DNA from 2 places in the Roseburia yibonii genome. Region 2 is predicted to be linked to the other one. Evidence: a T-box and tRNA genes for the amino acid it is inferred to sense, from the RefSeq annotation. Region 2 holds a T-box; the other holds one or more tRNA genes.
The links. The T-box of region 2 lies ahead of metG (methionine--tRNA ligase). A T-box ahead of a tRNA ligase gene usually reads a tRNA of that ligase, here a tRNA-Met.
Positions count from the first base shown of each region.

Region 1: it has a tRNA-Met gene. The T-box ahead of metG (methionine--tRNA ligase) is inferred to sense a tRNA for this amino acid. The anticodon was not compared.

Region 1 is NZ_JACOQH010000012.1:16,080-20,505, forward strand. It holds gene H8Z76_RS12820 (homocysteine S-methyltransferase family protein) at 1-271, shown strand, start outside; gene H8Z76_RS12825 (P1 family peptidase) at 295-1,284, shown strand; tRNA gene H8Z76_RS12830 (tRNA-Val) at 1,366-1,438, shown strand; tRNA gene H8Z76_RS12835 (tRNA-Met) at 1,462-1,535, shown strand; gene H8Z76_RS12840 (RpnC/YadD family protein) at 1,818-2,822, shown strand; gene H8Z76_RS13715 (DUF4190 domain-containing protein) at 3,061-3,906, shown strand; gene H8Z76_RS12850 (ABC transporter substrate-binding protein) at 4,036-4,426, shown strand, end outside.
Region 2 is NZ_JACOQH010000010.1:91,902-96,327, forward strand. It holds gene H8Z76_RS12295 (TatD family hydrolase) at 1-728, opposite strand, end outside; gene metG (methionine--tRNA ligase) at 721-2,682, opposite strand; T-box leader at 2,750-3,005, opposite strand; gene H8Z76_RS12305 (zinc ribbon domain-containing protein) at 3,056-3,421, opposite strand; gene H8Z76_RS12310 (calcium/sodium antiporter) at 3,493-4,426, opposite strand, start outside.

The DNA of each region.
Region 1 (4,426 bases), on a different contig from region 2:
GGATCTCGGCAAAGACGTGGCGGCTTCCATTATCGTGGATACGGCATTGAAAGAAAATGCGAAAGTGATCGGGCTTTCTGCGCTGATGACAACAACGATGATGCGCATGAAGGATGTCGTGGAACTGGCGCAGGAAAAGGGATACAAGGGAAAGATCATTATCGGAGGTGCTGCGATCACCCCGAGTTTTGCGGATGAGATTGGTGCGGACGGTTACTCAAAGGATGCGGCGGAATGTGTAAAGCTGGTGGAACGCCTGCTTGCGGAATAATTTTTGATAAAGAAGGAAAAACCATGGAAATTGATACAATAGCAACAGAAATAAAGGCAACGGATATTGAGGGACTGCGGATCGGACAGGCAAAGAGTGAAAAGGGAAAAACCGGCGTGACCGTGCTGCTGTTTGATCAGCCGGCGACCGGAGGCGTGGATATCAGCGGTGGAGGACCTGCGTCCAGAGAAACCCCGCTTCTTTCACCGCTTACGGCAAACAATCCGATCCATGCAGTTGTTCTTTCCGGCGGTTCGGCGTATGGTCTGGAAGCGGCTGCCGGTGTCATGCGTTATCTGGAAGAGCATGGCATTGGTTATGACACCAGGTTTGCGAAAGTGCCGCTTGTGTGCCAGTCCTGCATTTATGATCTCGGATATGGAGATCCGTCGATCCGCCCCGATGCGCAGATGGGCTATGATGCCTGCGTGGATGCCGAGGCTGCAAAAGAGCCGAAGAGTGGGAATGAGGGTGCTGGCTGTGGAGCAACGGTTGGAAAACTGTTCGGTATGGAATGTGCCGAGAAGTCCGGTCTTGGCATTGCGGCGCTTAAAGTCGGGGAACTGAAAATGGCAGCAGTGGTTGTGGTGAATGCATTCGGAGATATTTTTGATTCCACGACCGGGAAAAAGATCGCGGGGCTAAAGAGCCCGGACCGCACAAAGGAACTTGATACCTGTGCGGAATTTCTTAAGATCGCAAAGCCTACAGATTTTTATAAGGAAAATACAACGATCGGGGCGATCGTGACAAATGGAAGATTTGCACAGGATGAGGCAAATAAGATCGCATCCATGGCGCGCTGCGCTTATGCGAGAAACATAAATCCGGTCGGAACTATGGCGGATGGCGATACGATCTATGCGGTTTCTATGGGGAATGTGCGTGCGGATATCAATGTGGCGGGAACGCTTGCAGCGAAAGTCATGTCCCTGGCCATTGAGCGCGCGGTACGTGATGCGGCAATACCGGATGCGGAATATCTGGCAAACTGTGTCCGTCTGGAAAAGTAAAAAATATGGGAAACAGGTATTGACTTTACTTTTTTTGGATAGTATAATGACTAAGTCGGTCGATGAATTTTGACCGCAAATGGGATCTTAGCTCAGCTGGGAGAGCATCTGCCTTACAAGCAGAGGGTCATAGGTTCGAGCCCTATAGGTCCCATTTTACCGCAAGGTAATCAATATGGCGAGATAGCTCAGTTGGCTAGAGCATACGGTTCATACCCGTAGTGTCGAGGGTTCAAATCCCCCTCTCGCTACTATAGAAAGAGAAGACCGGATGAGGCAGTTTGCTTTGTCCGGTCTTTTTGTATTGGTGACGAGGACATGAAGAGTTTATAATAATTTAATTTGTTCCCGGAATCGGCGTGTGCTAAGATAAATATATAAAAGCATATTTTCTATCCGGACAACAGTCCGTCTGTCCGCCATCCGGCGGTTCTAAACATTCTTGTTATTTCAGAAAATTCATGCTTTTTCCACAATCAAAAAGCAGGGGTTTTCGAAGAACTGCTCCTGCGGCGACAGGAGGAAAATAAAATATGGACAAAACAAAAGAAACAGGAAATCAGGTATACCGCAGTTACAAAGACCGGTTGTTCCGCATGGTGTTCCGCGAGAAAAAAGAGCTGCTCGGGCTTTATAATGCAGTAAATGGCACGTCATACACCGATCCGGAGGCGCTTACCGTTGTGACACTGGAAAACGCCATTTACATGAACATGAAGAATGACCTTGCGGTCGTCATGGATTTTTACATGGATCTGTATGAGCATCAGAGCACCTATAACCCGAATATCCCGCTCCGCAACCTGCATTATGTGGCAAAGGAGCTGCGAAGCTGGAGTGGTGGGCGGACAATTTATGGGAGACAGCTCGTAAAGATACCGACACCGCGCTTTTTCGTGTTCTATAACGGAAGGGATATGCAGCCGGAGCGGCAGGTGTTAAAGCTGTCCGATGCATTCATAAACCCGGAGGAAGATCCGGCACTGGAATTAAAGGTCGTGATGTTAAATATCAACCTTGGCAGGAATAAAGAGCTGATGGAACAGTGCCATACGCTGCTTGAGTACGCGCAGTTTGTTGACCGGCTCAGAACCTGTGAAAAGAGCATGGGACGGGAAGAAGCGGTGAAACATACGGTGGATACCTGCATCAGAGAAGGGATCCTGCGGGATTTCCTGTTAAAATACAGAGAGGAGGCCATAGAGATGTGTATCTTTGAATATGATGAGGAAGAGACCCTGCGTCAGCTGGGACAGCAGAGTTATGAGGAAGGCGTAGCAGCCGGGATTGAGCAGGGCAGAACAGAAGGAGTGACGGTCGGAATCGAACGAGGCAGAGAAGAAGGCAGGCTTGTCGGGGAAGAACAGTTGCTTTTTCGGCTGATCTGTACAAAGCTGAAAAAAGGAAAAACGCCGGAGGTGATTGCGGAAGAACTGGAGGAAGATGTTTCCAGGGTAGAACAGATCTGTGAAAAGGCGAAAAGTTTTGCGCCGGAGTATGACTGGAAAAAAGTTTATGAGCAGATGAAGCAGCTGTAAACAGCGGCAGTTATCGATATAAAGCTGAAATAAAAAAGAGATCATCGTATCCGAGATTAGAGTAAACGGATCCCGGGTGGGTGGTCTTTTTTTCGTGGAAAGAGATTCTGCTTTTTTAAATAGGACAGACCCCAGTCGGAAAAGTAGGAAAAATACAGATGGGATGCATTCCTGGGCAGCGGTATAATAAAATCGTAGGAGTTTGTTTTAAATCTGACAGAGCAAAGGAGAAGAAGTTATGGAAGAAAAACAGAAAAAATTTGCTGTGTGGTCGCTGGTATTAGGAATTGTGGGGCTGATCTTTGGCTGTATGTTCCTTGGGCTGCCGGCAGCCATCATTGCGATCATTTTGGGTGTGAAGGTTCTTGGAGTAAGCAGAGATAACAAAGAACGTCACATGGCAGTGGCGGGAATCATTACCGGCGCGGTAGGAATCCTGTTTGCGGTTATTATGGCAGTTTCGGTCGCGAGGACAGATCCTGCACCGGAAGTTTCGGCAGATGCGGCGACGGAAACAGAGTGTGTGGTGGAGACAGAGACATCGGCAGAGCCGGTTGAACTTGAACAGGAGACAGAAGAAGCGCAGTCTGAGATCGTATCCGAACAGATGGAGACGGAGCAGCAGACGGAGACCGAAGTGGTGCAGGAAGAGGCTTCAAATGAGAAAGCATCTGAGAAAGAGACGGAAAAACCGGCACAGCCTGAGGCAGTAACGAATGAAAATACACCGGAAGCAGATGGAACGCAGACGCAAAATGACGGGGCACCTGCGGAAAATGAGGTAGCTGTTGCGGCAGCATCGTCAAATGCGGCTGTGGCAGTGGATAATTCCGGAAGTACCGGTGGAAATTCAGATGCATCCGGAAACGGGGGACAGGCAGTAAGCAATGCGGACAGTAATCCGGCGCCGGCACCTGCACCGGCTGACAGTGGAAGCGGCGTTACGGTACATATTACGGATACCGGATCGAAATATCATTCTGCGGGATGCCAGTATCTGGCGAAAAGTGACCATGAGGTGAGTTTGGAGACTGCAAAATCCATGGGACTGACACCGTGTTCGAGATGCAATCCGCCAAGGTAAGTTTATGTATAATTTAAAGAGCAACCCGATTTTGAATTGACATCTGCTCCGGAAAAATGATATAATCCTACAAACCCGATAGGAATTACAGGCAAAACAAAAAGTAACAAAGGATGAGGAGCAAATATCATGAAAAAACGAAACAGATGGCTGGCAGGAGTGCTTGCGGCAGTGACTTTACTTGGAGGCTGCGGAAGCGCGGGACAGGAAACATTAAAGCAGACAGACGCAGAAGGGGAAAATCAGGCGACGGAGACAGCAGTCGAAGATACGGCGTCTGCGACAGAACAGATCGCAGAGACGGAGCAGACCGGACCGGTGACATTTACGGATGATCTGGGACGTGAGGTGACGGTGGATCACCCGCAGCGTGTGGCGGCACTGATCGGAAGCTTTACGGATGTATGGCAGCTTGCAGGCGGAGATGTCGTTGCGGCGGCAAATGATTCCTGGGAAAGCCTGGATCTGGATCTCGGAGCGGATGTAGTCAATCTTGGCAGCATTTTAGAGCCGGATGTGG
Region 2 (4,426 bases):
TCTGTTGAAATACTTTTAATTTCCGCGATTTTTTCTACAACATACGGAATAAAAAGCGAACTGTTCCGCTCGCCCCGGTGCGGTTCCGGCGCCATATACGGACAATCCGTTTCAAGCAGGATCCGCTCCAGCGGAATCTCTTCGACCACTGCCCGAAGCTTCTTCGCGTTCTTAAACGTCAGCACTCCGCCTACGCCGATATCATAGCCCATCTTCAGAAATTCACGCGCCATCTCTACCGAATAGGAGTAACAATGGATCACGCCCGGCATTTCACGCATCGGCGTTTCCTTTAAGATCTGCATGGTATCCTCTGCGGCATCCCTGGAGTGGATGATGACCGGAAGATCCTTCTCTTTTGCCAGTTCCAGCTGGCGTTTGAACCAGTAACGCTGATTCTCCTGCACCTGCGGCTCTTTATCCCAGTAATAGTCCAGTCCGATCTCCCCGACTGCCACCGCCTTTTTGTGCTCCGCAGCCTGCTCGATCGCCTTAAAATTTTCCTCGTTTAACTCTGTCACATCACTCGGATGCACCCCGACCGCCGCATAAATAAAGTCATACTGCTCCGCGAGGGCAATGCTCTTTTCCGTCGTCTCAAGACTGGAACCGACATTGATCACATATTCAATGTCATGTTCCGGCAGGGATGCAATAAATGCCTCCCTGTCCGCATCAAATTTTGCATCCTCATAATGCGCATGTGTCTCAAATATCTTACTATGCAATTTCCGCTCCTGACGGCATTGGTTTCTCAGAGGTCATAAGAGACAGATTTCCGTCCGCATCTTCTGCGCACAGCAGCATTCCTTCTGAAAGAACTCCTGCCAGTTTTGCCGGTTTTAAGTTTACAAGTACCATGACCTTTTTACCCACCATTTCTTCCGGGGTATAGTACTTATGGATGCCGGAAACGATCTGCTTTACGCTGCTTCCGACCTTTACCTTGGAGCAGAGCAGTTTTTTGGACTTCGGAACTGCCTCACACGCGATCACTTCTCCGATCTGGAACTGCAGTTTTTCAAAATCTTCAAAGGTGATCTCCGGTTTTGCCTCGATGTCGATTCCGCCTTCTTCGCCTGCGGCTGCTTCACTTTCCTCTTTCTTCGGATGAAGCTCTTCCACTTTCTTCATAACTTCTTCGATATCCAGACGCGCAAAGAGGATCTCCGGTGTCTCAGTCACTTGGGTTCCGCTTACATAATGACCGAAGGTACCCAGCTCATCAAACGGAATCTCCTTGGTATTTAACTGTGCGAAGATCTTTTCCGCTGTATCCGGCATAAAGCTCTTTAAGAGCGTTGCTCCCATGGTGATGCCCTCTACCAGGTTGTATAATACCGTCTCAAGACGCGGCTTGGTCGCATCATCCTTTGCAAGGATCCACGGCGTTGTCTCATCGATATATTTGTTGCAGCGCTTAAAAAGATTGAAGATTTCCGTGATCGCATCCGCTACACGAAGATCCGCCATCTTCTTCTCTACCTTTCCAACGGTCTCTGTCGCTACTTTCTTTAAGTCATCATCTACTGCTTCGCTCACCTTGGTATCCGTTACCACACCGCCAAAATACTTGTTGCTCATGGAGATGGTACGGTTTACAAGGTTTCCGAGCGTGTTCGCAAGATCAGAGTTAATTCTCTCTACTAAAAGATCCCAGGTGATCACACCGTCATTGTCAAATGGCATCTCATGCAGTACAAAATAGCGCACCGCGTCTACACCAAAGAAATCTACCAGTTCATCCGCATACAGGACATTTCCTTTTGATTTACTCATCTTGCCGTCTCCAAGCAACAGCCACGGATGTCCGAATACCTGCTTTGGCAGTGGCAGATCGAGTGCCATCAGAAAGATCGGCCAGTAGATCGTATGGAAACGGATAATGTCCTTTCCGATCAGATGAAGATCCGCCGGCCAGTTTTTATTAAACAGCTCCGAGGAATTGCCATCCGCGTCATATCCGATCTTGGTGATATAGTTTGTCAGCGCATCCAGCCATACATAAACGACATGCTTCGGATCAAAATCTACCGGGATTCCCCATTTAAAGGAAGTTCTGGATACACAAAGATCCTGAAGTCCCGGAAGCAGGAAATTGTTCATCATCTCATTTTTTCTGGAAACCGGCTGGATAAATTCCGGATGTGTATTGATGTGCTCGATCAGGCGATCCGCATACTTGCTCATTTTAAAGAAATATGCCTCCTCCTTTGCCGGCTTTACTTCACGGCCGCAATCCGGGCACTTTCCGTCCACTAACTGTGACTCTGTCCAGAAAGATTCACACGGTGTACAGTAAAGTCCCTCATAGGATCCCTTGTAAATGTCACCTTTATCGTAGAGCTTCTTAAAGATCTTCTGAACCTGTTTCTTGTGATCCGCGTCGGTAGTACGGATAAAATTATCATAGGAAGCATTCATCAGATCCCAGATCTTCTTTACCTCCGCAGATACCTGATCCACATATTCCTGCGGTGAGATTCCGGCTTCCTCTGCCTTTAACTCGATCTTCTGGCCATGCTCATCGGTTCCTGTCTGGAAATAGACATCATAGCCTTCCTGTCTTTTGTAACGCGCGATCGCATCTGCAAGCACGATCTCATAAGTATTCCCGATGTGCGGTTTGCCGGATGCGTATGCGATTGCAGTTGTCATATAAAATTTTCCTTTGTCTGCCATCTTTTTATCTCCTCTTTTTCTTATTGCTATATATAAAAAAACCGCCCTCACTTCCGGATCTTCCGGAAATGAAGACGGGATCAACCGTGTTACCACTTCACTTTACTCCTACCTCGCGGTAAAAGCCTCATCAGGTACAGCATCTGTTAAAAACGATGCGATACTCTCCGCTGTAACAGGCGGTCCTGTCAGAACTTATCCATCACGGTTCAGCCCTGCCACTCCAAAGCCATCTTCTATCTGCCTGCCTATACCCCGCTCTCAGCAATCCGGGACTCTCTGTCATATTTTTGCAGATATACTCTCTTTTTCAACGTGTTTACATTCGCTTTATTAAAACTATCACAGTCTTTTTCACTTGTCAACTTTTTACTCAGTCTTCAAAAAAGTCGTCCAGCTTTGTTCCGCAGCTTGCGCAGAAGCTTGCGTCCTCTGCAACTTCCGCTCCGCAGTTCGGACATTTCTTTGCTCCCTTTAAGTTCATAAGCTGTGTTTTCATATCTGATATCGCGCTTAAAGCCTCTTCAATGACGTTGCACTCTTCATAATCCAGAATGTCGTCATCCTTATGCGCTTCATAATATTTCTTTCCGATCAGCGCATACTGTTTCTCCACAAAGTCTTCCTTTGCGCGGATATCCATCTTTAATTTTGCCACACTTGAAAGTTCTTTTGCCTTCTCTGTTACATCTTTTCCGGCGCTCACGATCGTATCACCGATTTTTTCAAAAATTTCCATCAGGCATCTCTCCTTTACCAATTTTTTATATTATAGTCTCTTTTTCCCGGATTTTCAATCATTTTGCATGCCTAACGCTTGCAGATATATACCATATAAACCGCATAGACCAAAAGCATTACAATGCCTTCCCCGCGCGTGAGTTTCTTTTTGCTCTGCGCAAAGAACCATACTTCCAGGCTCATGAAAATGAGCAGTATGATATCTATGATATTTTCCCGGATAAACTGGATCGGGCTTATCGCAGCCGCGATTCCGAGTACAAACAGGATGTTAAAGATATTCGATCCGATCACATTTCCGAGTGCCATATCCACTTCGTTTTTGCGTGCCGCAACAATAGAAGTCACAAGTTCCGGCAAAGATGTTCCGAGTGCCACGATCGTAAGACCGATCAGCGTCTGGCTCAGGCCAAATTCTGCCGCAATCACGGATGCGCCGTTTACGACCGCGTCTCCGCCGAGTGCAATACCGATCGCTCCCACAACAATAAATACGATGCATTTCCATACCGGAAGGATCTCTACCTCATCCGCGATCTCCTGATCTTCCTGTTCCGCCGCCGTAATATCTCCGTCCCGTCTTGCCTTTAACGCGGATTTTACCATGATCACCAAAAATACCGCAAAGACCACGAGTAAAATGATTCCGTCCACTCTGCCAAGCGTCATTCCAAAATATCCGAGCACAAGTAACAGTCCCGCTACGATGATTGAAAACGGAAGGTCACGCTTTAACGTGTCTCTCTGTACTGCAAGCGGTGTAAAAAGCGCGCATACCCCACAGACGACCATCAGATTAAAAATATTTGAACCTACGGCATTGCTGACTGCCAGCGAATTGTTATTCGTAATCGATGCCGTCACACTGACTGCACACTCCGGCAGACTGGTTCCCATTGCAACGACCGTCATACCGATGATGATCGATGGTACCCGCAGACGCTTCGCCACACTTGCGCTTCCGTCTACGAAAAAGTCTGCCCCTTTGATCAAAAAAATAAAA